One region of the Streptomyces sp. NPDC058257 genome, then DNA from elsewhere that is predicted to be linked to it. Evidence: riboswitches for the same ligand, from Rfam matches in the RefSeq annotation. Region 1 holds a riboswitch; each other region holds the start of a gene.
What was found. A riboswitch is a leader RNA that binds a small molecule or an ion and turns the genes downstream of it on or off. The one in region 1 is predicted to bind cobalamin.
Positions count from the first base shown of each region.

Region 2: it holds a riboswitch for cobalamin, as region 1 does, so the genes downstream of both, ACFVXC_RS28320 (cobalamin biosynthesis protein) here and ACFVXC_RS17160 (CbtB-domain containing protein) in region 1, are expected to answer to the same signal.
Region 3: it holds a riboswitch for cobalamin, as region 1 does, so the genes downstream of both, ACFVXC_RS24160 (ABC transporter substrate-binding protein) here and ACFVXC_RS17160 (CbtB-domain containing protein) in region 1, are expected to answer to the same signal.
Region 4: it holds a riboswitch for cobalamin, as region 1 does, so the genes downstream of both, ACFVXC_RS26815 (ABC transporter substrate-binding protein) here and ACFVXC_RS17160 (CbtB-domain containing protein) in region 1, are expected to answer to the same signal.

Region 1 covers NZ_JBHVXJ010000006.1:103,961-111,197, forward strand. The annotation lists gene ACFVXC_RS17135 (cation diffusion facilitator family transporter) at 1-581, shown strand, start outside; gene ACFVXC_RS17140 (hypothetical protein) at 634-1,056, shown strand; gene ACFVXC_RS17145 (DUF3105 domain-containing protein) at 1,210-1,887, shown strand; gene ACFVXC_RS17150 (hypothetical protein) at 2,022-2,807, shown strand; gene ACFVXC_RS17155 (alpha/beta fold hydrolase) at 3,332-4,201, opposite strand; cobalamin riboswitch at 4,320-4,468, shown strand; gene ACFVXC_RS17160 (CbtB-domain containing protein) at 4,506-4,727, shown strand; gene ACFVXC_RS17165 (CbtA family protein) at 4,747-5,505, shown strand; gene ACFVXC_RS17170 (histidine phosphatase family protein) at 5,669-6,259, opposite strand; gene ACFVXC_RS17175 (molybdopterin-dependent oxidoreductase) at 6,326-7,195, opposite strand.
Region 2 covers NZ_JBHVXJ010000013.1:171,459-178,695, forward strand. The annotation lists gene ACFVXC_RS28310 (putative cobaltochelatase) at 1-1,994, opposite strand, end outside; gene ACFVXC_RS28315 (cobyric acid synthase) at 2,041-3,609, opposite strand; gene ACFVXC_RS28320 (cobalamin biosynthesis protein) at 3,609-4,547, opposite strand; cobalamin riboswitch at 4,669-4,812, opposite strand; gene ACFVXC_RS28325 (hypothetical protein) at 4,919-5,164, opposite strand; gene ACFVXC_RS28330 (anion permease) at 5,177-6,457, opposite strand; gene ACFVXC_RS28335 (GH25 family lysozyme) at 6,458-7,081, opposite strand.
Region 3 covers NZ_JBHVXJ010000010.1:158,108-165,344, reverse strand. The annotation lists gene ACFVXC_RS24185 (nicotinate phosphoribosyltransferase) at 1-226, opposite strand, end outside; gene clpS (ATP-dependent Clp protease adapter ClpS) at 307-621, shown strand; gene ACFVXC_RS24175 (DUF2017 domain-containing protein) at 633-1,229, shown strand; gene ACFVXC_RS24170 (amino acid permease) at 1,582-3,051, shown strand; gene ACFVXC_RS24165 (Mov34/MPN/PAD-1 family protein) at 3,137-3,559, shown strand; cobalamin riboswitch at 3,523-3,679, shown strand; gene ACFVXC_RS24160 (ABC transporter substrate-binding protein) at 3,722-4,684, shown strand; gene ACFVXC_RS24155 (FecCD family ABC transporter permease) at 4,744-5,799, shown strand; gene ACFVXC_RS24150 (ABC transporter ATP-binding protein) at 5,796-6,611, shown strand; gene ACFVXC_RS24145 (putative leader peptide) at 6,681-6,782, shown strand; gene ACFVXC_RS24140 (MoaD/ThiS family protein) at 6,916-7,194, shown strand; gene ACFVXC_RS24135 (PLP-dependent cysteine synthase family protein) at 7,201-7,237, shown strand, end outside.
Region 4 covers NZ_JBHVXJ010000012.1:112,141-119,377, reverse strand. The annotation lists gene ACFVXC_RS26825 (ABC transporter ATP-binding protein) at 1-490, opposite strand, end outside; gene ACFVXC_RS26820 (FecCD family ABC transporter permease) at 529-1,536, opposite strand; gene ACFVXC_RS26815 (ABC transporter substrate-binding protein) at 1,683-2,723, opposite strand; cobalamin riboswitch at 2,789-2,975, opposite strand; gene ACFVXC_RS26810 (VOC family protein) at 3,045-3,539, opposite strand; gene ACFVXC_RS26805 (helix-turn-helix domain-containing protein) at 3,545-4,411, opposite strand; gene ACFVXC_RS26800 (haloacid dehalogenase-like hydrolase) at 4,648-5,790, shown strand; gene ACFVXC_RS26795 (DUF2252 domain-containing protein) at 5,853-7,208, opposite strand.

The DNA.
Region 1 (7,237 bases):
AGCACCTCTGGGTGGTGGCGGCCGCCGCCGTCATCGGCTTCATCGGCAACGAATGGGTCGCCCGCTACCGCATCCGCGTCGGCCGCGAGATCGGCTCGGCCGCCCTGGTCGCCGACGGTCTGCATGCCCGCACGGACGGATTCACCTCCCTCGCCGTCCTGTTGAGCGCGGGCGGCGCGGCCCTGGGCTGGCGGCTCGCCGACCCGATCGTGGGCCTGCTGATCACCGCGGCGATCCTGCTGGTCCTGCGCGACGCGGCACGAGAGGTGTTCCGCCGGGTGCTGGACGCCGTCGATCCCGCCCTGGTCGACGCGGCGGAGGCAGCGCTCCTGACGGTTTCCGGCGTCCGTGGCATCGGCGAGCCGCGCCTTCGCTGGATCGGTCACCGGCTGCGCGCCGAGGTGGCGGTCGTCGTGGACGGGGAGTTGTCCGTACGGGAGGCGCACGAGGTCGCGGTCGACGCGGAGCACGCCCTGCTGCACGCGGTGCCGAAGCTGACCGCCGCACTCGTGCACGCGGATCCGGCGACTGTGCCCGGCGCCCAGGACCCGCACAAGGTCCTTGCGCACCACGCGGTGTGAGGGGGAAGGCCGGGGCTCGGCGCCGGAGCGGCAGCCGCTAATATCTGCGGCCATGGCGTCAGGTCTGCGGGACACGGTGCACGGGGAGCGGCGTACCGCCGCGCGCTGCACCGTGTTCGGGACCAGCCTGGCCACCCTGCTGGCTGTCCTGTGCGTGTGCTTCGGCTTCTCGGCACATCACGACGCCCCGAGCGATCGCGTCGCCGTCTCCTGTCCCGCCGCGCCCCTGCCCGGAGCTGGTGCCCCGGCATCCGCCGCGGAGGCCTCGCTCGGCCACAGCTGTCCCCCCGGCGAGCGGTGCGCGTCCGCCACGCACGCCGCGGCGATCGCGCTCCCGGCACCCGAGCCGTCGGTGCCGACGACGCTGGGGGAGGCGGGACTGCCCGCGGCCCCGGCCACCGCGCTTCCCGTACCGCCGACGCCTGTTCACCGGTACGCCCCGGATCTCCACGTCCTTCAGGTGCTGAGGACCTAGGCCGGACCTCCGCGCGTCCGAACCCGTCCCGCCCCGTCACGCTGCTGTCCACGGACGCGGTCACCGTCACGCGCTTGTGCCGATCACCTCACACACCATCACCGTCACCACCGCCGTGCCCCGGGCACGGCGGAGACAAGGACATACCCGGACATGGGCACCTCCAAGAGCACCTCTCAGACAGGCAAGAAGGCCGGTACCACCGCCGCACGCAAGGCCCGCGTCCAGGAGCTGCGCCGCGCCGAGCAGGCGCGTGACCGGCGCAACCGCATCATCGCCATCACCGCGGGCGTCGCCGTACTGGCCGGTCTCGCCGGATTCGGCTCGTACGTCCTGCTCGACGCGTCGGAGAAGAAGGACAAGGAAGAGGCCGTCGCGCAGGCCCCGGTCAAGGGTGAGAAGACGTGGGACGCGAAGAAGCTGGGGCGCAACCACGTCACGAAGAAGGTCGACTACCCGATGACCCCGGCAGCGGGCGGTGATCACAGCCAGGCGTGGGCCAACTGCCAGGGCGACGTGTACGACGAGCCGCTGGGCGAGGAGAACGCCGTCCACTCTCTGGAGCACGGCGCCGTCTGGATCACGTACAGCGACAAGGCGTCGGCCGACGACATAAAGACGCTGAGTCAGAAGGTCAGTACAACGCCCTACACGTTGATGAGCCCGGTCAAGGAACAGAAGGACGCCCTCACGCTCACCGCGTGGGGCCGTCAGCTCACCGTGGACGGGGCATCGGACCCCCGGGTCGAGCAGTTCCTTGGCAAATACGTCCAGGGCGAGCAGACTCCGGAACCCGGTGCGGCCTGCACGGGCGGTGTCGGGCCGGCATGAGGGTGAGCGCGTGAGCGGAACGAGAGTGAGCGTGTGAGCGGAACGTACGCGGGAGCGGCCGGGAGGCGAGTTGCCGGCCTCCCGGCTGCTCCCGCCGGGTGCCATCGAAGGTCGGTACGCCTAGTCTCTGTGGTGTGCTGAGCATCGTTGATGATCTGGCCGGGTTCGGGCCGCTGCGGATGTGCGCCCACGCGCCGTCCTTCGGCGACCGTGAAGACCCGGACGACCTGACCGGTCTGCGCGTGCTCCTCGTCGCGGACGTCCTGGCCCGCGTCGTCGAGCTGGGCGGCCGGGCCGTCCTCATCGGGTGGACCTGCCCGCCGTCGGCCTCGGCCGACGCCGCCGGTATCCGTCCGGCCGACGCCCACGGCACCCCCGACGAGATCGCCGAGGCTCTCGGCGGCCCGCCGACCGTGCACCTCACCAGCCGTACGTACGCAGGTGCGGACGGTCTGTCCCTGCACATCGGCGAGGCCGTCGCCACGGACGTGGATCGCGCCACGGACGTGGATCGCGACACGGGCCGGGACGCGGGCGGGGACGCGGGCCGGGATTCCGATCGGGACGCGCTCGCCCTGCGGCTGCTCCTGCTCGGCCACCCGCACCACGAGCCCGTCGACGTCACGGGGCAAGCCGTCGCCGCCGCCGCTGAGAAGCTGGCCAACTGGCGTAAAGCGGTGGCCACGTGGGCCGACGAACCGTCCAAGGCGATGCCCGCCGACGTTGTGCGACGGGCCAGTGCCGCCCTGGAGGAGGGGCTCGACACCCCGGCCGTGCTGCGGCTCCTCGACGATCTGGAGGCGGCCGTCGACGTACCGGGCGGCGCCAAGTTCGAGACGTTCGCGCACCTCGACCGCGTACTCGGTCTCGAAGTCGTCCGCGACATCGGCCGCTCGCACTCCGCCGACGTGTACCGATGAGCCGCCCTGACGCCTCTTCGAGCAACGGATCGAGTCCGACAACTACCGCGTAAAGCACAGAAGGTCGAGGCGTGCGGCCAGGCGTTCACATATGGATGACCGCCTATGTGGACGTGGTCGGGGTCGGCCCGCAGGTTGCCGACGAGGCGGTGGCTCGCTCCGACGCGTCTGAGGTCGCTGCCCCGGCAAGGCCGTACACCTCGGCAGAGCGTCTGATTCCCGCAGTCCAGGCGGATTACGTCCCCCCTGGTCAGAGCCGTCGCCCGGAGCGATCCGACGGCCGCCGAGCCGGTGCGGGTTCGGGCCGGGCGCGATCGTGATTCGTGACGCATAGATGCTGCTCATCGGCTTCGAGGAGCACGGACAGCCGCGACTTCGGCAGTGCCGACGGGCCGTAGACGCGCGTGCAGTGCCTCGGCCAGCGAGAGAGTGCGCCATCCGCCCGGCATCTCGATTCCGGTGTCTGACGTTCTGTGGCAAGGCTTCGCACCGTGCCGGTGCCTGTCGGCGTGTGGGGTGCGGCTCTAGGGGCCCACCGCGCCCCGCACGAATCTCCGAAGGTGCGCGCGTGCCCCATCGGGCTGTTCGAGCCAGGGCTCGTGGCCGGCGCTGTCGATCCGCGTCAGGGGAACATTGAGCCGGTACGCGAGGGACTCAAGTTCCGACAGCGGGCGGGGATCATCAGCACCGCCGAGGATCTCCACCCGCGCCGGAAGACACCTGCGCAGCGCGTCAAGGTGCTGGTCGAGTGGGTCCGCACGTGATTCCGCGCCGAGTTCACGGTTCATGACCCAGTTGATGGGGCGGCGTTCGCGGGCCCCCTGCGCGGCCCAGTGCCAACGGCGCTCGGGATCGGCGTGGTCGGTGAACCAGGACAGCGTGAGCAACTCGACTTCCTGGTCCTCGGAACGGTGCGGCAATTCCTGCAACTCGCGCAGCCGCTCCCCTTGCGGTGCCGACATGCGGCGCTCGCGTTCCGCTTGATACCCCGTACGCCACTCGCCGACAAACGGCCCGCACATCAGCAGCATCGCGGCCACCCGATCCGGGTGGGCCACACAGAACCGGCCGGCCAGGGTGGCGCCGTATGAGTGCCCGATCAGCACAGCCTCCGGCACGTCCCACACGTCTAGAAGCTCAGCGAGATCGTCAACATGCCGGGCGAGAGTATGGCGGCCCTGCCACCGGGACTTGCCGGTGCCGCGCTGGTCGTAGCGGTACACGGGAGCGAGGTCCGCGATCATGGTGGCGACGTCGCTCAGATAGTCCGGCAGGCCAGGTCCGCCGTGCAGCAGGACCACGGGCGGCTTCCGAGCCCTGTCGCCCAGCGCAATCCAGCGTATGCGAGCTTCGTCGGTCATCGGCGCAAGGCCCTGCGTCTCTGTCAATTTCACCGTGGAGAACCTACCGACGTCCCGGGATCTCCAGCCAGCCCCCGATTCACGTGGACGGTGTGTGGCTCGCGGCTCCTGCCGCAAGGCCATGGAACTGGAGGCGCTCTTGGCCAGGCACCTTGCGCGCGGTACGGTCTGTTCGATATCGACGACGGCAGGCGGAAGCCGGTGGAACTCCGGCACGGTCGCGCCACTGTGAACGAGGCATTTCCCCGTAAAGCGGGAAACGTCGCGTGAGTCAGACCCGCAGCTGTCGTCCTGTGCACCACCGAGATGGGACGCGAACTCCCGAGGAGGATCTGCCATGGCGCAGACCGTCGCCCAGTCGACAGCCACCACCCCTGCTCTTCCCGCCAAGTTGCCGATCGGCGCGATCGTCCCCTGGGCGGTTTTCTTCGGCATCCTGATGCTCGTCCTGCTGTACTTCGTCGGCGCGGAGCAGGGTGCCACCTCCGTGGTCAACGGCGCGGATGTTCACGAGTGGGTCCACGACGCCCGCCACCTGCTCGGCTTCCCCTGCCACTGACGAGGAAGACCGCGCGCCCATGAACTCCGCAACTGTCAGAAGACTTCTTGCGCGGGGCATGCTCGCCGGCCTGGGCGCCGGCGTGCTCGCCCTTCTCGTCGCCTACTTCCTGGGCGAGCCCAGCGTCGACAACGCGATCGGTTTCGAAGAGGCACACGCCCCTGCCCACGAACACGAGGTCGAGCTGGTCAGCCGCAGCCTCCAGTCCACCGGCGGCCTCGCCACGGGTGTCCTGATCTACGGCGTGGCCTTCGGCGGCATCGCCGCCCTCGCCTACTGCTTCGCCCTCGGGCGCGTCGGCCGCTTCACCCCTCGTGCCACGGCCCTCCTGCTCTCCGGCACGGCCCTGCTCGCCGTATACGTCGTGCCGTTCCTGAAGTACCCGGCCAACCCGCCGTCCGTCGGCGACCCCGACACCATCAGCAAGCGCACGATCCTGTACTTCCTGATGATGGTGCTCAGCGTGCTCCTCGCGATCGCCGCCGTGATCCTCGGCAAGCGGCTCGCGCCCAGATGGGGCACCTGGTACGCCACTGTCACCGCAGGCGCTTTCTTCATCCTGGTGATCGCTCTCGCGTATCAGTTCCTGCCGGTGATCAACGAGGTCCCGAAGGACTTCCCCGCCGCTCTGCTGTGGCGGTTCCGCACCTCGGCGCTCGCCATCCAGCTCACTCTGTGGACCGGATTCGGGCTGATCTTCGGGGAGTTGGCGCAGCGTGTGCTGACTCCGCGATCGCAAGCGGCTGTAGCGCCGGAGGCAACTACCGCACCGCACTGAGAGATACCGCACTGCTCCGGCGCCATCGAAACGGCCGCGGCGCGGGACCCTCAGGCAGCGGGCAGACCTCGTCGTCGCGAGACGGGCAGCAGGCGGCTGTCGACCCCGGTGGCTGACGGCTCGCCTCGCCCCGGCCTGCCGGGCATCCGTAGGCGCTGCGGCATCAGTCTTCGGTGTCGGCCCGCCGCGTGCCGAGCGCCTCTCCGAGCCGCAGATTCCACCGTCCGGAGCGTCCGCTGATGTGGGCAGCCGTCAGTGGAGGCACGTCGAGCCGCCAGAAGGCCGCGGAGGGTGCTCTGAGGACCGTGACCACGACGGCCCGAACGATCTCCGGCTCCACCACGGCGAGGGTTCTGCCCGTGACCCCGGAAGCCGCGTCCAGCCATATGGCGACGCGCTCACAAAGGGCCAGTACCGATTCCCCGCCGGGAGGCGCGATGGCCGGGGCCGACAGCCAGCGGCTCACCGCTTCCGGCTCCCAGGTGCTGACTTCTTCGAGTGTTCTGCCCCGCCAGCGCCCCATGTCCAGGGCGCCCAGTTCGGTTTGGTCCAGAGCCGCGAGACCGAGGGCCGACGCCGTTTCCCGGCAGCGCACAGTGGGCGAGGCCACCACCCGGTCAGCGGCGGGAAGCGTACCGGCGGCCGCTTTGGCGAGTGCGGCGCCTCGCGTGTCGAGCGGGCTGCCGTCGTCGAACCGGGCCTCCCGCAGGGATCGGCTCGTCGCCGGCGAGATCAAGGTGACGCGACTGGTCACGCCTTCGCTCCTGTTCTTCGTGCCGGGTGGGTGCGCACGACGTCTGCGTGGCGTCACAGCGGCGCACTATACGTGCGTCCGGCGGTGGCGAGTTGATCTGCCCTGTTGCACCGTCACAGGCTCCCCGGCCACCCGGTCGTCGATCAGCGGCACAGGACAGGGACGCGCTGTACGAGGTTGTTTCCGAAGCCTCCTCGGTTCCACGGTTGGTCCAGGGGCTGGGTATGGCCGTCGGCGTCGGAGGCCCGGACTGGCCTGCTGGAAGCCGGTGAACGGGGTGTCGACGAGTTCCACGGCGCGGAGCCGTTTGACGTGCGCCATGCCGTACCAGCCGGGTACCACGAGCCGCGGCGGGCAGCCGTGCTGGGGCGGCAGCGGGCCGCTGTTCATCGCGTACGCGAGCAGCACGTCCGCGCCCACGGGGAGTGACAGGCCGCGCCGGTAGTCCTGCTCGACGCCACGCTCGTCTCCGTGGTCGGCGCCCGTGAAAACGGCCTCGACCGCGCTGTTCCCGACGTCCGCCTCCGCGAGCACCGTCCGCAGAGGCACGCCCGTGCAGTCGGCGGTACCCACCGCCTCCACCAGCCAGGGCTGACTGACCGGGCGCGGGCTCAGGCGGGCACGGCCGTTGCCCGCGCACTCCATCGTGACCCGGTGAATAACGGACGCCAGCGCCCGCAACTCGTCAAGACCCAGTTCCAGAGGGGCACGGACCTGCCCGCCGACGGACAGCCGCCACGTGCCCGCGTCGACAGCGGGAATGTCGTAGTGGACCAGTACATAGTGGAGGCCGAGCGGTGTGACGTCGTAGCGCAGGGCCTCCAGCGGCAGCCCGTGATTGCGTGCCGCGAGCGCCAGTTCTTCCTCGCCGATGCCCTCACCGGGAGCGGCGACGCGCCCCGGTGTGCTGACTTCACCGAGGGATGTCCGCTTCATGCCTCCATGATGAGCCCGCGCGGGCCGGACGCGCACGGGCGA
Region 2 (7,237 bases), on a different contig from region 1:
TCGTCGAGCGTCACGGCCGTCCCGCCGAGCTCGCCCGCCAACTGCCCGGCGAGCCCGAGCCGGATGTGCCCCGACTCGCAGTCGACGACCACGGACGCGATGTTGGCGGCCCCGAAGAGACGCGCGGCACGCCCCGCGCGGGCCACCGGCTCCACGCCTCCCGTGGCCCGGCCGTCCGTGACCACCACGACCAGAGGACGCCGCGCCGGATCCCGCAGCCGCTCGACGCGCAGTACGTCGTGCGCCTTGAGCAGCCCGGCCGCGATCGGCGTACGCCCACCCGTGGGCAGCGTCTCCAGCCGGGCGGCAGCAGCATCGACGGACGAGGTCGGCGGCAACGCCACCTCGGCGTCGGACCCGCGGAAGGTGACAAGACCGACCTTGTCCCGGCGCTGGTAGGCGTCGAGCAGCAGCGAGAGCACCGCACCCTTCACGGCGCTCATCCGCTGCCGCGCGGCCATGGACCCGGAGGCGTCCACGACGAAGAGCACGAGGTTGCCCTCACGCCCCTCCCGCGTCGCCTGCCGCAGATCGTCCCGCCGCACGACGAGCCCCCGCCCCACGCGCCCCCGCGCCCGCTGATGCGGGGCAGCCGCGTGCACGGTGGCCGCCAGGTGCAGCTTGGTGAGCGCCCCTTGAGGCCGCCGGGCCCCGGTGGTCCGCCCGTGCTCGGTCCGCGCCCTCGACCGGCGCCCCGCGGCACCCTCACCGAGGCCGGGGACGCTCAGCATCTTCGTACGGAACGGCTCGGAGGCCTGCACGGGCCGCTGTTCACCGCCGCCACCACCGGCCGCGGGAGCCCGCGCGGGGGACGCGTCGTCGTCCTGGTCCTGCCCGGTTCCGGCGTCGGTGTCGGAGGCGGGGGCGTCATGTGCGTCGGGCGCCGGGGCGTCGGGCCCCTCCTGGGGCGGCTGTCCGCCCCCACCGGGACCGTCGCCGTCGGGCTCGGGGTCGTCGCCCCCGTCGTCCCCGTCGTTGTCGTCGTCGCCGTTCTGCTCCAGCGTGTCGTCCAGCTTGTCCTCGTCGAGGCCCGGCGCGTCGAAGGGGTTGCGACGGCGCCGGTGCGGAAGCGCGAGAAGAGCGGCCTGCCGTACGTCCTCCGCGAGCACGTCCTCGCGCCCCGCCCAGGCGGCCAGAGCCGTCGCCGTACGCGCCATCACGATGTCGGCCCGCATGCCGTCGACCTCGAAGGCCGCGCAGGTCGCGGCGATCTGGCGCAACGCGCCGTCCCCGAGCCGCACGTGGGGAAGCAGCGCACGTGCCGCGACGATCCGGTCCCGCAGCGCGGACTCGTCCTCGTGCCACCGGGCGGCGAACCCTTCCGTGTCGTCGTCGTACGCGAGCCGTCGGCGCACCACCTCGACCCGCTGATCGGTCTCGCGCGACGCGGCGACCTCGACGGTGAGCCCGAACCGGTCGAGCAACTGCGGGCGCAGTTCGCCCTCTTCGGGGTTCATGGTGCCTACGAGCAGGAACCGCGCGGCATGCCGGACGGACACGCCCTCGCGCTCGACGTAGGAGGCGCCCATGGCGGCCGCGTCGAGCAGCAGGTCGACCAAGTGGTCGTGCAGCAGGTTGACTTCGTCGACGTAGAGGATGCCGCGGTGGGCGTCGGCGAGAAGACCCGGCTCGAAGGCCTTCACGCCCTCGGCGAGCGCCCGCTCGATGTCGAGAGCCCCTACGAGGCGGTCCTCGGAGGCCCCTACGGGCAGTTCGACCATCCGCGCGTCCCGCACCGAAGCGCCGCCGACGTCGTGCGGACCGTCGGGGCAGGCGGGGTCGGGGGCGGCCGGGTCACAGGAGAAGCGGCATCCGGCGACGACGGGCACCTGCGGCAGCAACGCCGAAAGGGCTCGCACGGCGGTGGACTTGGCAGTGCCCTTCTCCCCGCGCACGAGCACACCGCCGACGGCGGGCGAGACGGCGTTGAGCAGCAGGGCGAGCCGCAGGTCGTCCTGCCCGACGAGGGCGGTGAACGGATAGGGGGTACTCACAAGGCCTCCATTACGTGGTTCAGGGCGGGGCAGGGGGCGGCGGCTCTCACCCGTCCCCCTCCGCCGGTCGTGCGGGCGCCCCGGGTGCGATGAAGGGGAGGCCGGACGGGGCGCCGGTCTCGATCAGGCGGAGCAGCGCGTCCGTGTCCGCATGCTGCTCGATCAGGTCGCCGAGCAGGTCGAGCTGCTCCTCGCGCAGTGCGGCGAAGCTGGTGTCGGGCGCGGGCACGAAGCGGCGTCCGGCGGCGCGGGCGACCTCGGCCAGGAAGCGGCGCCGGAACGCGTCGCTCTCCAGCGAGCCGTGCCAGTGCGTGCCCCACACCTCGCCGACGCGGCAGCCGTCCAAGAAGGCCTCTCCGCCCAGGACTTCGGCGACGCCGTGATGGATCTCGTACCCCTCGACGGGTTCGCCGAGCGCCTCACCTACCGGCCGCGCGAGGGTCTTCTCGCGCGCGAACCGCACCCGCACGGGCAGCAGGCCGAGCCCGTCCACGGCCCCTGCCCGCGACTCGACGTCGTCCTCGATGTGCTCGCCGAGCACCTGGAAGCCCCCGCAGATCCCGAGCACGGGCCGCCCCTCGGCAGCGCGCCGCGCGATGGCGTCCGCGAGACCGCGCTCGCGCAGCCACTGAAGGGCGCGGACGGTGCCGCGCGTCCCCGGTACGACCACGAGATCGGCGTCGACCAGCTCGTCGGCGCGGTCCACGAACCGCACCACGACGCCGGGTTCGGCGGCCAGGGCGTCCACGTCCGTGAAGTTCGACATCAGCGGCAGGGCACAGACGGCGACCCGCAGCACGTCCTCACCGACCGGGGGAGCGACGACGGACTCCCGCACGGCGCCCCGCAGGGACACCCGAAGGCCGTCCTCCTCGTCGATGCCGAGGCCGTGCTGGAAGGGCAGCACACCGAACGTGCGCCGCCCGGTGAGCCCGTGCAGCATGTCGAGCCCGGGTTCGAGCAGCGAGACGTCGCCCCGGAACTTGTTGACGAGATAACCGGCGACCAGTTCCTGGTCCTCGGCGCTGAGTAGCGCGGTCGTACCGAAGAACGAGGCGAAGACGCCGCCGCGGTCGATGTCGCCGACCACGACGACCGGGAAGCGGGCGGCCCGCGCGATCCCCATGTTCACGATGTCCGTACGCCGCAGATTGATCTCGGCCGGACTGCCCGCGCCTTCGCAGATCACGGCGTCATAGCTGCCCCGAAGTTCTTCGAGGCATCCCACGACGGTGGAGAGCAGCTGTTCCTGGCGCCCACCGTGCAGTCCTCCCCCGGGGGACGACCCCCCGGACCCCCCGAAGAACCCGCGCGCGCTCATCTCGCCCACGGGCTTCCCCATGAGGACGACCTGGCTGCTGCGGTCACTGCCCGGCTTGAGCAGCACGGGGTTCATCAGCGCGCTCGGCTCGACCCGGGCGGCCTGCGCCTGCATGGCCTGGGCCCGCCCGATCTCGGCGCCTTCGCGTGTGACGAAGGAGTTGAGGGACATGTTCTGCGCCTTGAAGGGCGCGACGGAGACGCCCTCGCGGGCCAGCCACCGGCAGATCCCGGCGGTGATCACGCTCTTCCCCGCGTCGGACGTGGTCCCGGCAACGAGCAGCCCACCACTCATCAGGCCCTGCCTTTCCGCATAGTGCTCACCACGGCCGCGACCCCCAGGGCAAGCAGCCCCACCCGTCGCGAAAGCTTCACGGCCCGCTCGATGTCGGCGACTTCGACGTCCCGCCCGTCCCCGTTCAGGACAGGCCGGTGCTCGACCCGGCCTCCGTACGAGAGGGTCCCCCCGAGCCGTACCCCCAACGCCCCCGCGAAGGCGGTCTCGACGGGCCCCGCGTTGGGGCTCGGATGCTTGCCCGCGTCCGCGTGCCAGGCCTTCAGGGCTCCTCGTGGTGCGTCACCGGCGGCAGCCGCGAGCACCGCGGTGAGCCGGGCCCCGGGCCACCCCAGAACGTCGTCGAGCCGCGCGGAGGCCCACCCGTACCTCCGGTACTTCACCGACTTGTGCCCGACCATGGCGTCGAGCGTGTTCACGGCCCGGAAGGCGACAAGCCCGGGAACCCCGCCGAGCGCGCCCCACACCAGGGCGCCGACGACCGCGTCGGACGTGTTCTCGGCGACGGACTCGACCACGGCCCGCGCGATGCCATCGGCGTCGAGCGCCTGCGGATCCCGCCCGCACAGATGCGGAAGGCGCTCCCTGGCCACCTCGATGTCCCCGGCGGCGAGCGCACCGCCGACGGCCCGCGCCTCGCGGCCAAGGGAGGTCCCGCCGACCACGGCCCAGGTGGTGGCGGCGGTCAGCGCGAGGGATGCGGGGCGTGAGTCACGTACAAGGGAAGAGACGAGGGCGGCGGCACCGGCCGCGCCCCCGGCGCACACCACGGCATGCAGGGCGCCCCACCCGCGGTGGTCACGCCACAGCACACGCTCGACGGCTCCCGCGGCCCGGCCGAACGCGGCGACCGGATGCCCGCGGCGAGGATCGCCGAGGAACAGATCACCGAGGAGGCCGGCGGCGGCGCCGTACGCGAAGTCGCGATCGGCACGCATGGCTTCAGCCGGCCGTGGCGCGGAGGGGAGCGAGGGGCCCGGCCTGGACAGGCAGGGGCACAGAGACCGGCAACGGGCGGCCGCACATGGCGATATGTCCTCACTCAGGGTGTCCGCGCCCTGATTCGACGAGATCGGCGGCGAGAGTTCCTGGCTTCCGAGGAGTCGTCTCCTCGATGACAGTGGCGGGACCGCGCCGGATTCGCACCGGCTTCCTCTTCTGCCGCCGTAATGGCTCCGGCAGTCCACCACGCCCGCGAACGCCCGTCAACTTGCCGTTGACCTGGGGCGGGAGAGTGTGCCGAGGCCCACAGACAGAGGTGGGGTGCGGGACGCCGAAGCGTCCCGCGCCCCACCCGGAGCTGCGATCGTCAGGCGACGATCAGATAGATCCCGTACGCCACCGCCGCCGCGCAGAGCGCGAAGCACACGTACGCGCCCGTGCGCGCCGCCACCGGGGGCCCGCCCGCGGTGGCAGCGGTCGAAGTGGCGCCGGACGTCGCCGCCTCGCGCTTGGAGAGGCCGACGATGCCGAGGGTGAACAGGCCCACCAGGGCCACCGTCACCGCGAGGCTGACTCCGAACACGGAGCCGAGAGCTGCCCAGTCGATGTTCATGCTGACTTGTCCTTACACCGTGGCGGGCCGGGCGGGGTCCGCCACGGTGCCGGTCGGGGGCGGGGCCGGGATGGTGGCCTTGACGAGGTCGACGTCCGAGGTCGTCACGGCCGAGCCGGTGGGCGGCGGCGTGACGGCGGCGATCGCGGTGGTCACGACACCGGCGGGCTCGGCGGCCGGAGAGCCGCCGATCTCGTCGTCGGCGACGTTCGTGTGGTCGACGGCGTCGCGCCGGGACAGCGCCCAGATGACGGCGGCGCCGGTCACCAGGAGCGCGGCGGTCGCCGCGACGCCCCAGGGACCCTGCTTGGTGAGGAACTCGGCGCCCGCGCCGACCAGACCGGCGGCCGGGAGCGTGAGGCCCCAGGCGACGAACATGCGCGTCGCCGTGGACCAGCGGACCACACCGCCCTTGCGGCCGAGGCCCGCGCCCATCACGGCGCCCGAGCAGACCTGGGTGGTGGAGAGCGAGAAGCCGATGTGCGAGGAGGCCAGGATCGCGGTCGCGGCGCTGGTCTGGGCGGCGAAGCCCTGCTGCGGCGCGAGGTCCGTCAGACCCTTGCCCATCGTGCGGATGATGCGCCAGCCACCGAGGTAGGTGCCGAGGGCGATGGCGATGCCGGCCGAGACGATGACCCACATCGGGGGGTTGGCGCCCGGGTTCAGGACGCCGCCGGTGATCAGGGCGAGCGTGATGATGCCCATCGTCTTCTGCGCGTCGTTCGTGCCGTGCGCCAGCGAGACGAGGCCCGCGGAGGCGATCTGACCGGTGCGGTAGCCCTTGGCGGTCGCCTTGGTGTCGGTGTTGCGCCCGATGCGGTACGTCAGGCGCGTGGCCAGCGTCGCCGCGATGCCGGCGACGAGGGGCGCGGCGATCGCGGGGAGCAGGATCTTGGTGACGACGGTGCCGCCGTTGATCGACGACCAGCCCATTGACATGACCGCGGCGCCGATGAGGCCGCCGAAGAGCGCGTGGGAGGAACTGGAGGGCAGGCCCACCAGCCAGGTCAGGAGATTCCAGAGGATCGCGCCCACCAGGGCGGCGAAGATCACCTCTGTCTTCAGTCCGTCCTCGTTGACGATGCCGCCAGAGATCGTCTTGGCGACTTCGACCGACAGGAAAGCGCCGACGAGGTTCAGCACGGCGGACATGGCCACCGCCGTCTTGGGCTTGAGAGCGCCAGTCGAGATGGTGGTCGCCATCGCGTTGGCCGTGTCGTGGAAACCGTTCGTGAAGTCGAACACGAGAGCGGTAACGATCACGATCCCGAGGAGAAGCGTGATGTGTTCCATTTACCCAGGCTTCTGTTGGACGTCAGTGGCAAGTGGAACGTAGGCAAGCTGAGTGAACGGAAAGTGAACTGGGTCGGGCCGTGCGGTGACCCAATTCGGGGCGCTGCCAATCCGGTTCTGTCGTGGCCCTGACGAGGATCGCCCGGAGTGGCGTCGCGAGGCCTGGAACGTGAGCCTCCAGAGGCCTGGAATGCGGGCTTCCGAGGGTGTCCGGCAGTGCGTGGCCACCCTCGGGGCGGACCTCTTCAGCGGGATCGTCGAGCCGTTGAAGAGATTCTGATCACCCGGCAGCCTGCCGCCGTTGTCGTGCTGCCGGAAGGTCAGATACGACCAGCCCCTGGGCAGCGACCCCGAGGCCGACGACCAGCGCGCGAGCCACAGCGCGTGATGCGCCGCGAAGGCGCGGCTGCCGCCCGTCCGCTTGTTCCACCACCTGGCGGTCGTGCAGATCACGGGGCGCCGTCCCGTCTGCCGCGTCACCTCGTCGCTGAACGGCTTGATCCAGTGGACCACGCCCCGCTCGCCGACGCCGTGGCGCTTGCGCTCGCCGTACGGATTGTGCTCGATGCCGAGGGCCGACGGCAGCGTCAGGCCGACCGCGCTCCACCGTCCACCGTGCCTCATGAAGCACCGTCCACCGTGCCTCATGAAGCGGTGCCAGTCGACTCGCTTCTGGTGCGACGGGACGTCGTCCCCCTTCGGCCTGCCCGCCGCCGAAACCGGAATCTCGGCGAGGGCGGTCCATTCAAGGGGCAGAGCCGTTGCTGAGGCCGCGATGGC
Region 3 (7,237 bases), on a different contig from region 1:
CGGCGTCGAAGCGGAAGTTCTCGACGGCGTCGAGGACCCGGCCGGTTCCGGCCACCACTCCATAGCGGCGCCCCTCGGGCAGTCTGCGCGTGAAGGCCTCGAAGACGGAGCGCCGATCGGCGGTGCCGGCCTTCAGGGCGGCCTGCAGCATCGTGAGCTCGTAGTGATCCGTGAAGAGCGCGGTCGACGGAACATCCACCGGCAGCCCAAGGTCCGCTGTGTTCATACGAAGGATGCTACCCCGCATCTCGTCACTCTGACGATTTCCTGAGTCCATTTGTGCGAGCACCCCCTGCGGGTGGCAGCATGGGGCAAGTGAGTACGGCTCCCGCAGAGATCACCCGCCCCGAATCGGCCGAAGAGACCTTCGCCGTGCCGGAGCCGGATGTCCCATGGATCACGCTCGTCCACAACGACCCGGTCAACTTGATGAGTTACGTGGCCTATGTGTTCCAGTCCTACTTCGGGTACTCGAAGGAGAAGGCCACGAAGCTGATGATGGACGTGCACCAGAAGGGCCGGGCCGTCGTCTCCACCGGCTCCCGCGAGGAGATGGAGCGCGACGTACAGGCCATGCACGGTTACGGCCTCTGGGCCACCCTCCAGCAGGACCGGAAGTAGCGACGTATCTGATGCCAGGACAATTCGAAGCCATTCCCGGGGGCGGCGCGGCCGTCGCGCTCGACGAGGTCGAGATCTCGATCATCCGGTCCCTCGCCGTGCAGCTCCTGGAGCTGATCGGCCCAGGACCGGCCGAGGACGCCTCCGACGACCCCCTCGCGGAGCTGTTCGCGGAGGGCCCGAGCGAGCCGCCCGCCGACCCGGTCCTCCAGCGGCTCCTGCCGGACGCGTACGGCGGCCCCGGCAGTGAGAAGGCCGACGAGGACGAACTGCGCGCCTACTCGTCGGAGTTCAGGCGCTTCACCGAGAACGACCTGCGGGCCAAGAAGCGCGACGACGCCCTGGTGGTGATCCGCTCCCTCGACGCCATGACGTCGAAGGGCGAGGGCGGCGCCGTCCTGAAGCTGTCCACCGACGAGTCGCGGCACTGGCTCGGCGCGCTCAACGACCTGCGCCTGGCGATCGGTGCCCGCCTCGAAGTGACCGACGAGGACGACACGGACCTGCTCTTCCAGCTGCCGGACTCCGACCCGCGCAAGCCGATGGTGATGGCGTATCTCTGGCTCGGCGGCTTGCAGGAGACGCTGGTGGGCACGCTCATCGGTTAGAAGTCACACCGCGACTCCCGCAAAGTCGGTGTATAGGGCAGCGGTTACCCTGCGTTCGCTCAGCGGACGCTCAAATCCGGATAACGATCGCGTCACTCCGCCGGCCACCTTTGGCGCGGCGGGGGAATTTTGTCCGCTTCTTCTCGTGACGTGGGCCACACGTGGCCCCGTCGATCACTGTTGCGCCCGTGATAAATCTTCACGACCACTCGGTGACGCCACCCATGTCACGGGGTGGCGCTCGGGCCGGCGGACCGCCGGTAGCACTCCATCCATATCCGGGGGGATCAGGACCTGACCCGTGGCCATACGCAGTCTGCGGGCACGGATCAGCGTGGAGAAAGGCGTCACCATGACCTCAGCGCAGGTCGAAGAGCATCACGACGGCAATGAGGCCGACGGCACGGGCGGTGCGCCCGGCTCGTCAGGCGAGGGATATCAGCGCGGGCTAGGCGCCCGGCAGATCCAGATGATCGCGATCGGCGGTGCCATCGGCACCGGCCTGTTCCTCGGCGCGGGCAAGGCCATTCACAAGGCCGGACCGAGCCTCATCCTGGCGTACGCCATCGCGGGCCTCGTCATCTTCTTCATCATGCGGGCCCTGGGCGAGCTGCTCATGTACCGCGCCGTGTCGGGCTCCTTCTCGGAGTACGCGCGTGAATTCATCGGCCCGTTCTTCGGGTACGTGACCGGCTGGACGTACTGGCTCTTCTGGGTCGTCACCGGCATCACGGAAGTCACGGCGGCCGCCCAGTACATGCAGTACTGGACACACGACGCCATCCCTCAATGGGGATACGCGCTGATCTTCACGGTCATCCTCTACGGCGCCAACCTGATCTCCGTGAAGCTCTTCGGTGAGCTGGAGTTCTGGTTCTCGATGGTGAAGGTCACCGCGATCATCGGCATGATCCTGATCTGCGCCGGCATCCTCACCATCGGCTTCTCCGACGCCGGTGACACCGCCTCCGTGTCCCACCTGTGGGACCAGGGCGGCTTCTTCCCCAACGGCATCGGCTCCACGCTGATGACGCTGCAGATCGTGATGTTCGCCTTCCTGGCCGTCGAGCTCGTCGGCGTCACCGCGGGCGAGTCCAAGGACCCGAAGACCGTCCTGCCCAAGGCCATCAACACCGTGCCGTGGCGCATCGCCGTCTTCTACGTCGGCGCGCTCATCATGATCCTCTCGGTCGTGCCGTGGACGGAGTTCGTGCCGGGCGTCTCGCCGTTCGTCGCCGCCTTCGACAAGATGGGCCTCGGCGTCGGCGCCGCGATCGTCAACTTCGTCGTCCTGACGGCCGCGCTCTCCTCCTGCAACTCCGGCATGTACTCCACCGGCCGCATGCTGCGCGACCTGGCGATGAACGGCCAGGGCCCGAAGTTCTTCACCAAGCTCACGAAGAACGGCCTGCCCCTTGTCGGCACCACCTTCTCCGCCGCGCTGATGCTGGTCGGCGTCTGGATCAACTACCAGTGGCCGGGCGAGGCGTTCAACTACGTCGTCTCCTTCGCGACCATCTCCGGCATGTGGGCCTGGATCATGATCCTGGTCTGCCAGATCAAGTACCGCCGCAAGGCCGACCGCGGCGAGCTGCCGCAGTCCACCTTCCGGGCGCCCGGCGCCCCGTACACGAGCTGGTTCGCCCTCGCCTTCATCGCGATGGTGATCGTGATGATGGGCATCGACAAGGACGCGCGGATCTCGCTCTACGCGGCTCCCGTCTGGGCCCTGATCCTGGGCGTCGGCTACCTGATCATGCAGAAGCGCGACCCGCAGTCGTCCGGCGGCGGCAAGACCGAGTCGCAGGACGCGGCGAAGTAGGCGCGGTAACCGCTGGATCCCAGCATGTGGGCCGGCCCGTACCACTCTTCGGTACGGGCCGGCCCTTCTGCTTATCCTGGCTGCCATGCTGACCCTGACCCAGGCCCTCCACGACCAGATCGTCGCGCACGCGCGCCAGGACCACCCCGACGAGGCCTGCGGTGTGGTCGCGGGCCCGGAGGGCACCGGCCGCCCGGAACGCTTCATCCCGATGCTGAACGCGGCCCGCTCGCCCACGTTCTACGAGTTCGACTCGACCGACCTCCTCAAGCTCTACCGCGAGATGGACGACCGCGACGAGGAGCCGGTGATCGTCTACCACTCGCACACGGCGACCGAGGCGTACCCCTCGCGCACGGACATCAGTTACGCGAACGAGCCGGGCGCCCACTACGTCCTCGTCTCCACGGCCGACGCCGACGGCGCGGGCGACTTCCAGTTCCGCTCCTTCCGGATCGTGGAGGGCGAGGTCACCGAAGAAGAGGTGAAGGTCGTCCAGGCATACTGAGCTCACCTTTGAGGCGGCAGGACCCAGGAAGCCGGTGCGAATCCGGCACGGTCCCGCCACTGTGACCCCACCCTCCGCGGGCGGGGCAGTCAGGAACTGACCTGCCGCCTTCTTCTCCCACGACGCAGGGGACGCGGTATCCCCTGGAGGAGGCGCTCAGCCATGCCCCGCCCCATACGCGTGCTCGTAGCCGCGGCCCTGCTGGCCCCGCTCGCCGCATGCTCGTCCGCCGCGGACCCCGCTTCGGACAAGACCGCCGCGAAGGCCGCCGGCTTCCCGTACACGGTCACGAACTGCGGCGTGCGGACGACGTACGAAGCACCCCCGAAGCGCGCCGTGACGATGAACCAGCACGCGACGGAAGTGATGCTGGAGCTGGGCCTGAAGGACCACCTGGCCGGGACGGCGTACCTCGACGACAAGGTCCTGCCGAAGTACGCGAAGGCCTACGCGGACACCCCGGTCCTCGCCAAGGAGTACCCCTCGTACGAGAAGCTCCTGGCCGCGAACCCCGACTTCGTCTACGGCGGCTACGCGAGCGCCTTCCTGGCGGGCGAGGGCCGCGGCCGCCAGGCCCTGGCGAAGTCCGGCATCGAGAGCCGCCTGAACGTCGAGGGCTGCGCGAAGAAGGCCGTGACCATGGGCGACGTCTACCGCGAGGTGCGGCAGGTCGGCTCCACCTTCGGGGTACGGGCGCGCGCCGAGGGGTGGGTGAGCGGCGCCGAACGCGAACTGGCGAAGGCGGCGAAGAAGACGGAGGACCGCGAGCCCGTCCCGGTCTTCGTCTACGACAGCGGCGACAAGACCGCGTTCACGGCGGGCGGCCGGGGCATCGGCAACGACATCATCGAGCGGGCGGGCGGGCGCAACGTCTTCGCCGACCTGGACAAGTCCTTCGGCGACGCGTCCTGGGAGTCGGTGGTCGACCGCAAGCCCGAGACGATCGTGATCCTCGACTACGGCGGCACGACCGTCGCCCAGAAGAAGAAGCGCCTCCTTAACGACCCGGTCCTGTCCGATGTCCCCGCGGTCAAGAACAAGAGCTTCGCGGTACTGCCCCTCTCGGACGCGGTGGTGGGGGTGCGGGCTCCGGGAGCGGTGAGCAAGCTGGCGGACCAGCTGTGAAGGCGCCTTTCGTAACTCGGCCCGTCCGGCGTTCGAGGACGGACCCGGCGAGGCCGGTGATGCACGGCAGCCGGTCCGGGACGGGGCAGCGGCTCCGCTACGGCACGGTCGTCGCGGGGCTGCTGACGGCCCTCGCCGCGGCGGTCGTGGCCGGACTCGCCCTCGGCTCCGTCCGAATCCCCGCGTCAGAGGTCCTGACGATCCTCACCGGCGGCGCGGACCCCTCCCCCTTCCGCACGATCGTCCTGGACGTAAGACTCCCCAGGGTCCTGCTCGGCGCAGCCGTGGGCGCGGGTCTGGCGGTCATCGGCACAGTCCTCCAGGCCCTGGTGAGAAACCTCCTGGCCGACCCCTTCCTCCTCGGGGTCTCCTCCGGCGCCTCCGCCGGAGCCGTCGCCGTCATCGTCCTGGGCAGCGCCTTCGGCATGGGCGCGGGCCTGGCCACCACGGTCACCATCCCGGCCGCGGCCTTCGCGGGCGCCCTGCTCTCCCTGCTGGTCGTCTACACCCTGGCGAGGTCGGGAGGCGGCGGCTTCGCCACCGGCCGCCTGATCCTGGCGGGCGTGGCCGTCTCCTACGTCCTCTCCGCCCTGACCAGCCTGATCCTGATCATGGCCGACAGCGCGGACCACCTGAAGGAAGTCCTGTACTGGACGCTCGGCGGCCTCGGCAGCGCCCGCTGGGACATGCTCGCCCTGCCCGGCGCCGCCCTGATCGCGGGCACGGCGCTGCTCGTGGCCCTGGCCCGCCCCCTTGACCTGCTCCTGGTCGGCGAGGAGGGCGCCACCGTCCTGGGCCTGGACACGGCCCGCTTCCGCGCCGCGGTCTTCGTCCTCGCCTCGCTCCTGACCGGCGTACTCGTCGCCTACAGCGGAGCCATCGGCTTCGTCGGCCTGATGGTGCCGCACGCGGCCCGGATGCTGGTCGGCGCCGCGCACCGGGCGCTCCTGCCGGTGGTGGCCCTGATGGGCGCGGTGTTCCTGGTGACCGCCGACCTCGCCGCGCGCACGGTCGCGGCGCCGCAGGACATCCCGGTGGGCGTCCTGACGGCGCTGACGGGCGGCCCGTTCTTCCTGTGGATGCTGCGCAGAAACCGTACGGAGGCGACAGCATGAGCCACCCGACCCGCCCCGCGGCGACCCTGAGCACCGAGTCCCTCACCTACCGCGTAGGTGACAAGACCCTCGTGGACGACGTCACCCTCCACGCCCCCCAAGGCGAGACCGTCGGCCTCGTGGGCCCCAACGGCAGCGGCAAGACCACCCTCCTGCGCTGCGTCTACGGCACCCTCGCCCCCACCACCGGCCGCGTACTCCTGGACGGCGACGACCTCGCGGCCCGCTCCGCCAAGGACCGCGCCCGCCGTATCGCCACCGTCCCGCAGGACGGCCACACCGGCTTCGAGCTCACCGTCCGGCAGATCGTCGCCATGGGCCGCTCCCCGCACAAGCGCTTCTGGGAGGCGGACACCGCGCGGGACGCCGTCCTGGTCGGCGACGCCCTGGAACGGGTCGGCGCGGCCGACCTCGCGCACCGCGCCTTCGCCGGGCTCTCCGGCGGCGAGCGCCAGCGCGCCCTCGTGGCGCGGGCCCTGGTGCAGGAGCCCGCGGTCCTCGTACTCGACGAGCCCACCAACCACCTGGACATCCGCTACCAACTGGAGATCCTCTCCCTGGTCCGCGGCCTCGGCACGACGAATCTCCTGGCCCTGCACGACCTCAATCTGGCGGCGTACTACTGCGATCGTCTGTACGTTCTCGACGCCGGCCGTCTGGTCGCGGCAGGGCCGCCGAAAGAGGTCCTGACCAGCGAACTCCTTGCCGACGTGTACGGAGTGGCGGCGGAGGTGGCGGTGCACCCGGCCACGGGCGCCCCGACGGTCACCTACCTGCCCCCGGCCGCCTCGAATCTCCCCTCATCCAGGTGATGGACGTAATCCGTCCACCATGCGAGATCACATTCCAGAACCCGGACCGGGAATCGATACGATGACCGCATGGTTCCCCACGACGTGAGCGACAAGATGCCGGGCATGCTGCTCGTTGCGCGTCTGCACGTCGATTTGTGCAGGCTTTCCAGTGCGATCTGTTCGCGCTGACAGCCGCCGCCGTACGGCCGTGAGCCGCGGCGCCACCCCCGCGTAACGCTCTACGCACCCGCACTTACGCACTCGCAGGACCGGGCCGCCGCGCGCCCACCCACGTGACTTCTTCCGACAGGAGCCCCCAGCCATGGCCATCGAGGTCCGCATCCCGACCATCCTCCGCACCTACACCGACGGCGCCAAGGCCGTCGAGGGCAGCGGGGACACCCTCGCCGAGCTCTTCACCGACCTCGACTCGCGGCACGCGGGCATCGCCGAGCGCATCGTGGACGACGGCAAGCTGCGCCGCTTCGTGAACGTGTACCTGAACGACGAGGACGTCCGCTTCCTGGACGGCATCACCACCAAGCTCACGGACGGCGACAGCATCACGATCCTCCCGGCCGTGGCCGGCGGCATGGTCTGATCGCGGATGCCTCGCTACGACTCCCCGCTGGCGGCCGTGGGCA
Region 4 (7,237 bases), on a different contig from region 1:
GGCGTTCGCCGCCGGAGAGGGTGTGCCAGGACTGGCCCGCGCGGTCGGCGAGGCCTGTGCGGGCCAGGGCCTCGTGGACCGCCTCATCGTCCTGGGGCGTGGACGGGGACCACGCTCTGCGGTGCGGGATGCGTCCCAGGCGTACGACCTCCTCCACCGACAACTCAACCTGCGTGGTGGCGTCCTGGTCCACCATCGCCACCCTGCGTGCCACCGTGCGGCGGCCCACGTCCCGCAGCGGGCGGCCGTCCAGCGTGACCGCTCCCGATGCCGGGGCCAGGACGCCCGCCAGGATGCGCAGGAGGGTGGACTTGCCCGAGCCGTTCGGGCCCAGCAGGCCGACCGTGGCTCCGGGCGGCGGGGCCAGGGTCACTCCGTCGACTATGAGGTGGCCGCCCGCCGTTCTGGTCACTCGGTCGGCTCGCAGGCCGGGGACAGCGGCGTGCGTGATCACGTCCTCGGTCACGCCCGCGGTGACGTCGTCGGTCATGTCGTCGGTCATGTCGTGGCTCACGTCGGTCACGTCGGTCACGTCGCCCTTCGCGTGCGGTAGAGGACCAGGACGAATGCCGGTACGCCGATCAGGGACGTCACCACGCCCACCGGGACCTCCTGCGGGTCCAGGACCGTACGCGCAAGCGTGTCCACCCACACCAGGAACACCGCGCCCGCGAGCGCCGTGACCGGGAGCAGCCGCGCGTGCCCGGAGCCGACCAGGGCGCGGGCCGCGTGCGGCAGGACCAGGCCGACGAAGCCGATGGCACCCGCGCTGCTGACCAGCGCCGCCGTGAGCAGGGCCGTGGTGGAGAGCAGCAGGAGGCGGGTGCGGGCCACGTGGACTCCCAGCGTCGCCGCCGCGTCCTGGCCGAACACGAACGCGTCCAGGGTGCGGGCATGCGCCAGGCAGATCACGAGCGCGACGACGAGCACCGCCCCGCACAGCCAGACGTCCGTCCAGCCCACCCCGCTCAACGAGCCGAGCAGCCAGAACAGGACACCCCGCGTCGTCTCCGCGTCGCCCGCCGTAAGGATCACGAAGGAAGTGAGCGCGGAGAAGAGCTGCATCGCCGCCACCCCGGAAAGCACCACCCTGTCGGTGCTCCCGCCCAGGGTGTGGCTGAGCAGCAGGACGAGGGCGAACGAGCAGAGGGCCCCCACGAAAGCCCCCGCTGAGATCGACACCACTCCCCCGCCGACCCCCAGGACGACGATCGCGACCGCCCCCGTGGAAGCGCCCGAGGAGACACCGAGCACGAAGGGGTCGGCCAGCGGATTGCGCAGGAGGGACTGGAGGACCGTTCCGCACACCGCGAGGCCCGCGCCGCAGACCGCCGCGAGAAGCGTGCGCGGCATGCGCAGGTTCCAGACGATGCCGTCCCGGATCGGCGTCAGCGTCGCCTCGCCCCAGCCGAGGTGGGCCGCCACCGCCGACCACACGTCCGGTACGGAGATGTCGGCGGGGCCGATCGTGACGGCCACCGCCACGGAGAGGGCGAGGGCGGCGAATCCCGACGTCCAGAGCAGGACGCGGCGCACACCGCCCGCGACGCCGACACGGGAACCGACGCCAGCGCCGACACCGACACCGACACCGACACCGACACCGACACCGGAACGGGCACCGACACCGGAACGGGCACGGGAACGGGAACGGGCACGGGCGCCGAAACCGGCGCCGCCCCTCACTTGTCGAGCCCGAACTCGCGCAACGCGTCGGCGACTTGCTCCACGCCGTCCACCGTACGGATCGTCGGGTTCATGGCCTGGCCGCTCAGCAGCACGTACCGCTTCTTCTTCACCGCGGTCAGGTTCTTGGTGACCGGGTTGGACTCCAGGAACTCGATCTTCTTCTTCGCGCTCTCGGCCGTCTGCGACTTGCGGGTGAGGTCGCCGATGACCAGGACGTCCGGGTCGCGGTCCGCCACCGTCTCCCAGTTGATCTGGGGCCACTCCTCGCGGGTGTCGTCGAAGACGTTCTCCGTGCCGAGCTCGCGGGTGATGATGCCCGGCGCTCCGCAGCAGCCCGCGATGTAGGGGGCGTCGGAGTTGGCGAACCAGTAGAGGAGGGTCGTGTCGGACGCGTCGATCTCCTTCGTGGCCTTCGCCACCCGGCCCTTGAGCTCCGTGATCAGGCGTTCGCCGCGCTTCTCGACCCCGAAGGCCTTGGCCAGGTCCCGCACCTCGCCGTACACCGTGTCCATGGTCAGCGTCTTGACCCGCTTGCCGTCACCGTCGCCGCTGTTGTCCTTGCCCGCGCAGTCGGACGGTGAGACGTAGGCGGGTACGCCCAGTTCGGCGAACTTGGCGCGGTCCGCGACGCCGCCCTTGCTGACCGTCGCCAGGAAGGACGCGGTGACGAAGTCCGGTTCCTTGGCGAGGACCTTCTCGAAGGAGGGGTAGCTGTCGGCGATCCGGGGCACCTTGGCGTTGTCCTTCTCCAGGCCCTTGAGCACCGGGTCCGTCCAGGTCCCGGTGCCGACCATGCGGTCCGCGAGGCCGAGGGAGAGCAGGATCTCGGTGGAGCCCTGGTCGAGGGAGACCGCCCGCTGCGGCGGCGCCTTGATCTCCGCCTTCTTGCCGCAGGAGGTCAGGGTCAGTGGATAGCCGTCGGCCTTCTTGTCCGTGGTGGAGGAAGCAGGCGAGCCGCCGCAGGAGGTCAGAGTGACGACCAGAGCCGCACTGAGGAGGACGGGTATACGTACACGACGGGCTGTGGAGGACACACGATCCCTTGAGTCTCACGGCTCATACGCGGAGCCTGGCCTGCTTCGTCACCTCCGCCGCTCGGTGCGCGGGCGAAGGCGCCAGCAGGTCTTCGGACTCGGGGATCGGCCGGACGGGGCGCCTTCCCAGGCGTCCGTGGACGCCCAGTGGCCGTGGCCCCGCCCGTACCCCCTCACCGCTGCGCGTCAGTTCCGGATTCGCACCGGATTCCCTGGCCCTGGTGTGGGTCGACTGGCGTCCGCAAGCTATCACGCGAGGCCAGGACGCCCGTCAGAATGCCTGGTCAGGACACCCGTCAGAATGCCTGGTCAGAATGGCAGTCAGGACGCCTGGTCGGGCCTGGGTGCGCCGCGGTAGGTGCCGAAGGACCACTTGTTGCCCTCGGGGTCGGCGATCGCGAACTCCCGGCTGCCGTACGGCAGGTCCTCGATCTCGCGGATGATCTCCACTCCGGCGGCGCTGAGCCGCTGGTAGAGGTCGTCCACGTGATCGGTGACGACGTACGCCCCGAAGGTGCCCGGCTTCAGGCACCATTCCTGCGACTTCTCGTCGTACGAGCCGAGCATCACGGCGCCGCCCTCGGGCCAGTCGAGCTCGGCGTGGGCCACGCGGTCGCCGTCCTCGTAGACGGCGGTGCGCAGGAAGCCGACCGTGCCGACCAGGAAGTCGATCAGGGCGGGGGCGTCGTTGGCCTGGAGCGACGGCCAGACATCGGGGGCACGCCCGGCCGAAGCGGAGGCGGACCGGGGCTGGGGCTGGGACTGGGGCTGGGACTGGGGCTGGGACTGGGGCTGCTGCTTCTCGTTGGTGTCCATGAGTCCTACTCTTCGCCCCCGCCATGGCTCCCGGCTTGGATATTCCGGCACTCTTCGGCCAGCCAGCCGCTGGGGCTCACCCCGGTGTACTGCCGGAAGTCCCGTACCAGGTGGGAGTGGTCGTAATAGCCGCAGTCGGCGGCGACTCGGGCCAGGTCGGGGGCGCCGCCCGAGGCGACAGGGCGTACGACGGCGTCGCGGGCGCGCTGGAAGCGCATCAGACGGCCCGCCTGCTTGGGGCTCAGGCCCGTCTCGGCACGGAAGAGCGTGGTCAGGCGGCGTTCACTGAGCGCCACGTGCCGGGAGAGGCCGCGCAGGGTGCCGACGCCCCGGTGCCGGGCCAGCCAGGCCCAGGCCTCGGCGACCTCGGGCCGTACGGCTGCGTCCGCGTCGGCGTCGGCCACGCGCTGCCTCAGGTAGCCGGACAGGGAGGCGAATCGCTCCTCCCACCCACCCTGCTCGCACAGCAGCTCCCGTACGTCGACGGCGCGGCGCCCCATCACCTGCGCGCCGGACGTCACCAGGCCACCGGTCAGCTCCGAGGCCGGTACGCCGAACAGGGCGCGGGCGGCGAGCGGATGCACGGCGAGCTGGATGCCCGCCTCGTGCTCGGGCCGCACGACGTACGCCGGGGACTGGTGCAGGCCGCCCAGGACGATGTCCGTGCGGATGGCATCGGGGCCGACCGCCTGCTCGGGGCTGAGGCCGGTGGCGACGGGGCCGTCCAGCGAGAAGATCAGCGTCAGATACGGGGACGGCAGGCCGCGGTGCAGGCCGGGCCGCTCACCCGCCGTGCGGTAGCCGACGGCGGACACGACCATGCCGTCGAGCCGCGGAGCGGCCCGCACGAACTCGCGGGAGACGGTCTCCATGCACACCAGTATGCGATGAGCGCCGCTGGGAAGCAGGCCCGCGAGCGGGCCGGAGCGCACCTGAGCAAGCCCGAGCGGCCCGGCAGGTGTCCGATGCCACTACGTCACTACCCGCCCACGGCCGACCCATGCCCGTTCCGTCCGGTGATGTCGATCATGGGAATCCGCTGCCCCACCCCATACGATGACCCGCCGCTCCGGACGGGGCGCAGACCGCTCTCAGGGGGCACAGAACCATGGCAGTAAAGGCAAAGGAAAAGCTGGCCGTACTCGGCACGGCGGGCGCGCTCACCGCGGCCGTTCTCGCGGGCACGGCTCTCTGGCCGAGCACGGACGCGACGGCCGCGGACGCCTCGGCGAGAACCGCCGCGAAGACCTCCAAGGCCACGGCCGAGCTGAAGCACTGGCCCGAGCCGGTCGCGAAGAAGCTGGGCAAGGTCATCGCGAAGAACGAGCACAAGGGCGCGTACGCCGTCTTCGACGCGGACAACACGACGTACCGCAACGACCTGGAGGAGTCCCTCCTGCCCTTCCTGGAGATGAAGGGGGTGCTGACCCGCAAGTCGATGGACCCGTCGCTGAAGACCATCCCCTTCAAGGACACGGCGAAGCACAAGGAGAGCCTCTACAGCTACTACATTCGGCTCTGTGAGATCGACGACCAGGTCTCCTACCCGTGGGCCGCGCAGATCTTCTCCGGTTTCACGCTGAAGGAGCTCAAGGGATACGTCGACGAGCTCCTGGCCTACGACAAGCCCATCCCCGCCGAGTACTACGAGGACGGGAAGCTGACGAAGACCGAGGTCAAGAAGCCCGAGTTCTTCACCGGCATGCAGGAGCTCTACAACTCGCTGCAAGGGCACGGCATCGAGGTGTACGTCGTCAGCGCGGCCAGCGAGGACCTGGTGCGGATGGTCCTCGCCGACCCCAAGTACGGCTACAACGTGAAGCCCGAGAACGTCATCGGCGTCGGCCTGCAGCTCAAGGACCGCAAGACGGGCAAGATCACCAGCTCCCGCAAGGAGATCGCGGAGGGCCGCTTCGACGAGAAGAAGCTGGCCAAGCGCGAGCTGACGCCGAACCTGTGGGCGCCGCTGACCTGGTACCAGGGCAAGCCCGCGGCCATCAGCACGTACATCGACGAGTGGAAGAAGCCCGTCCTGGCGGCGGGCGACACCCCGGTGAGCGACGGCCCGATGCTGTTCCACTCGGCGGACGTGGCGCACGGCGGGGCGCGGGTCTGGGTCAACCGCAAGGACTCGTACATGAAGCAGCTGAACGAGATGAAGCAGAAGAACGCCGACCGGCAGCGGGAGCTCGGCCAGAAGGTGACCGCGGACAAGCGGTGGCTGACGGTGGTCCCGGACGAGATCCGCTAGGCCCAGGGTCGATCAGGGGCGGTGGGGGCACTCCCGCGGGCGCGGCGAAGGCGCCACCGCCCTTAGAGCGGCCTGGGATCCTCGGCGTGCACCACCCCCGAGGCGATCGCCTCCGTCAGCGCCGCGTGGTCCTCGGCGTTCTGCACGGCATAGCGCAGCGCGAAGTCCGCGATCGCCCGGTCGAACGTGTCGGAGCCGCCCAGGTAGGCGGCTATGGCCACACGGTCGCCGGAGCGGGCGTGGGCGCGGGCCAGAGCCGTGCCGCAGAGCCGGGCGTAGGAGCGCAGCTCCGAGGGGGACATGGCCTCTACGTCCGCCGAGCCCTTCATGTCGCGGAGCTGGCGCCAGTAGTACGAGCGGCCCTGGGGGCCCGTCATCCAGCCGAGGAAGATGTCGCTCGCCGCCTGGAGCAGGCGCTGGCCGGCGACCACGCGGTGTCCTGGATGGGCGTACGGTCCTGCCGGAAGGTGCTCCTCCAGGACCGAGCGGACCGCCTCCTTGATCTGGAGGAAGAGCGGGTCGTCGGCGTCGCGCCCGGCGAGGAGCACGATGAAGCAGCGGGTGCCGACGCTGCCCACGCCCACCACTTTCCGCGCCGCGTCCACGAAGTGGTAGCGGTCGAGGAGGAGTCGGCGCTCCTCGGCGAGCGTGGAGCGGTAGTCGCCGAAGATCTTGCGCACGGCCGCGAGGTCCGGGGCGCGCGCCGGTTCGAGGAACGGCGGGTCGTGGATGATGCGGCGGACGCCTGGAGCCCCGTCCACCTCCTCCGTCAGCTTGCCGAGCGCCCGCAGGCTCGTACGGCGGCGGGCCCGGTCGAGGGTGGCCGCCGCGCGCTCGCGGTGGCGGTCGGAGCGGATGAGGGGCAACAGGTCCTGCGCGTCCGTCCGTTCGTACCAGACGGCCAGTTCGCCCAGACCCGCCAGACGCCTCATCGACGCGCGGTAAGCGGCCACCGCCGCGAGGCATGCCTCGCGCGCCCTGCCTTCGGGGTGGCCGTTGCCGCCGGCCGCCACGGCGATGCTCGCGGCCAGGCGTTTGACGTCCCACTCGAAGGGTCCCGGGCAGGTTTCGTCGAAGTCGTCGAGGTCGAAGAGCAGGGTGCGTTCCGGCGACGCGAACAGGCCGAAGTTCAACAGGTGGGCGTCGCCGCAGAGTTGGACCATGAGCCCGGAGTGCCATTGGACAGCCAGGTCTCCGGCCATGACGGCGGCGGCGCCCCGCAGGAAGGAGAACGGGGAGGCGGCCATGCGGGCGTACCGGATGGGCAGCAGCTCCTGTACGCGGCCCGCGCCCTGCCGTTCGAGGACAGCCACCGGGTCGGGGCGGTCGGCGGAGGGTATCCAGGCCCCGTGCGAGGAACGGGAGGCATACTTGCGGGCGGCCCTGCCCTGCCGGGCACGCTCGTCCGGGGTGGTCATCGCCCCTGGCCCCTCTCCGTCGGCAACTC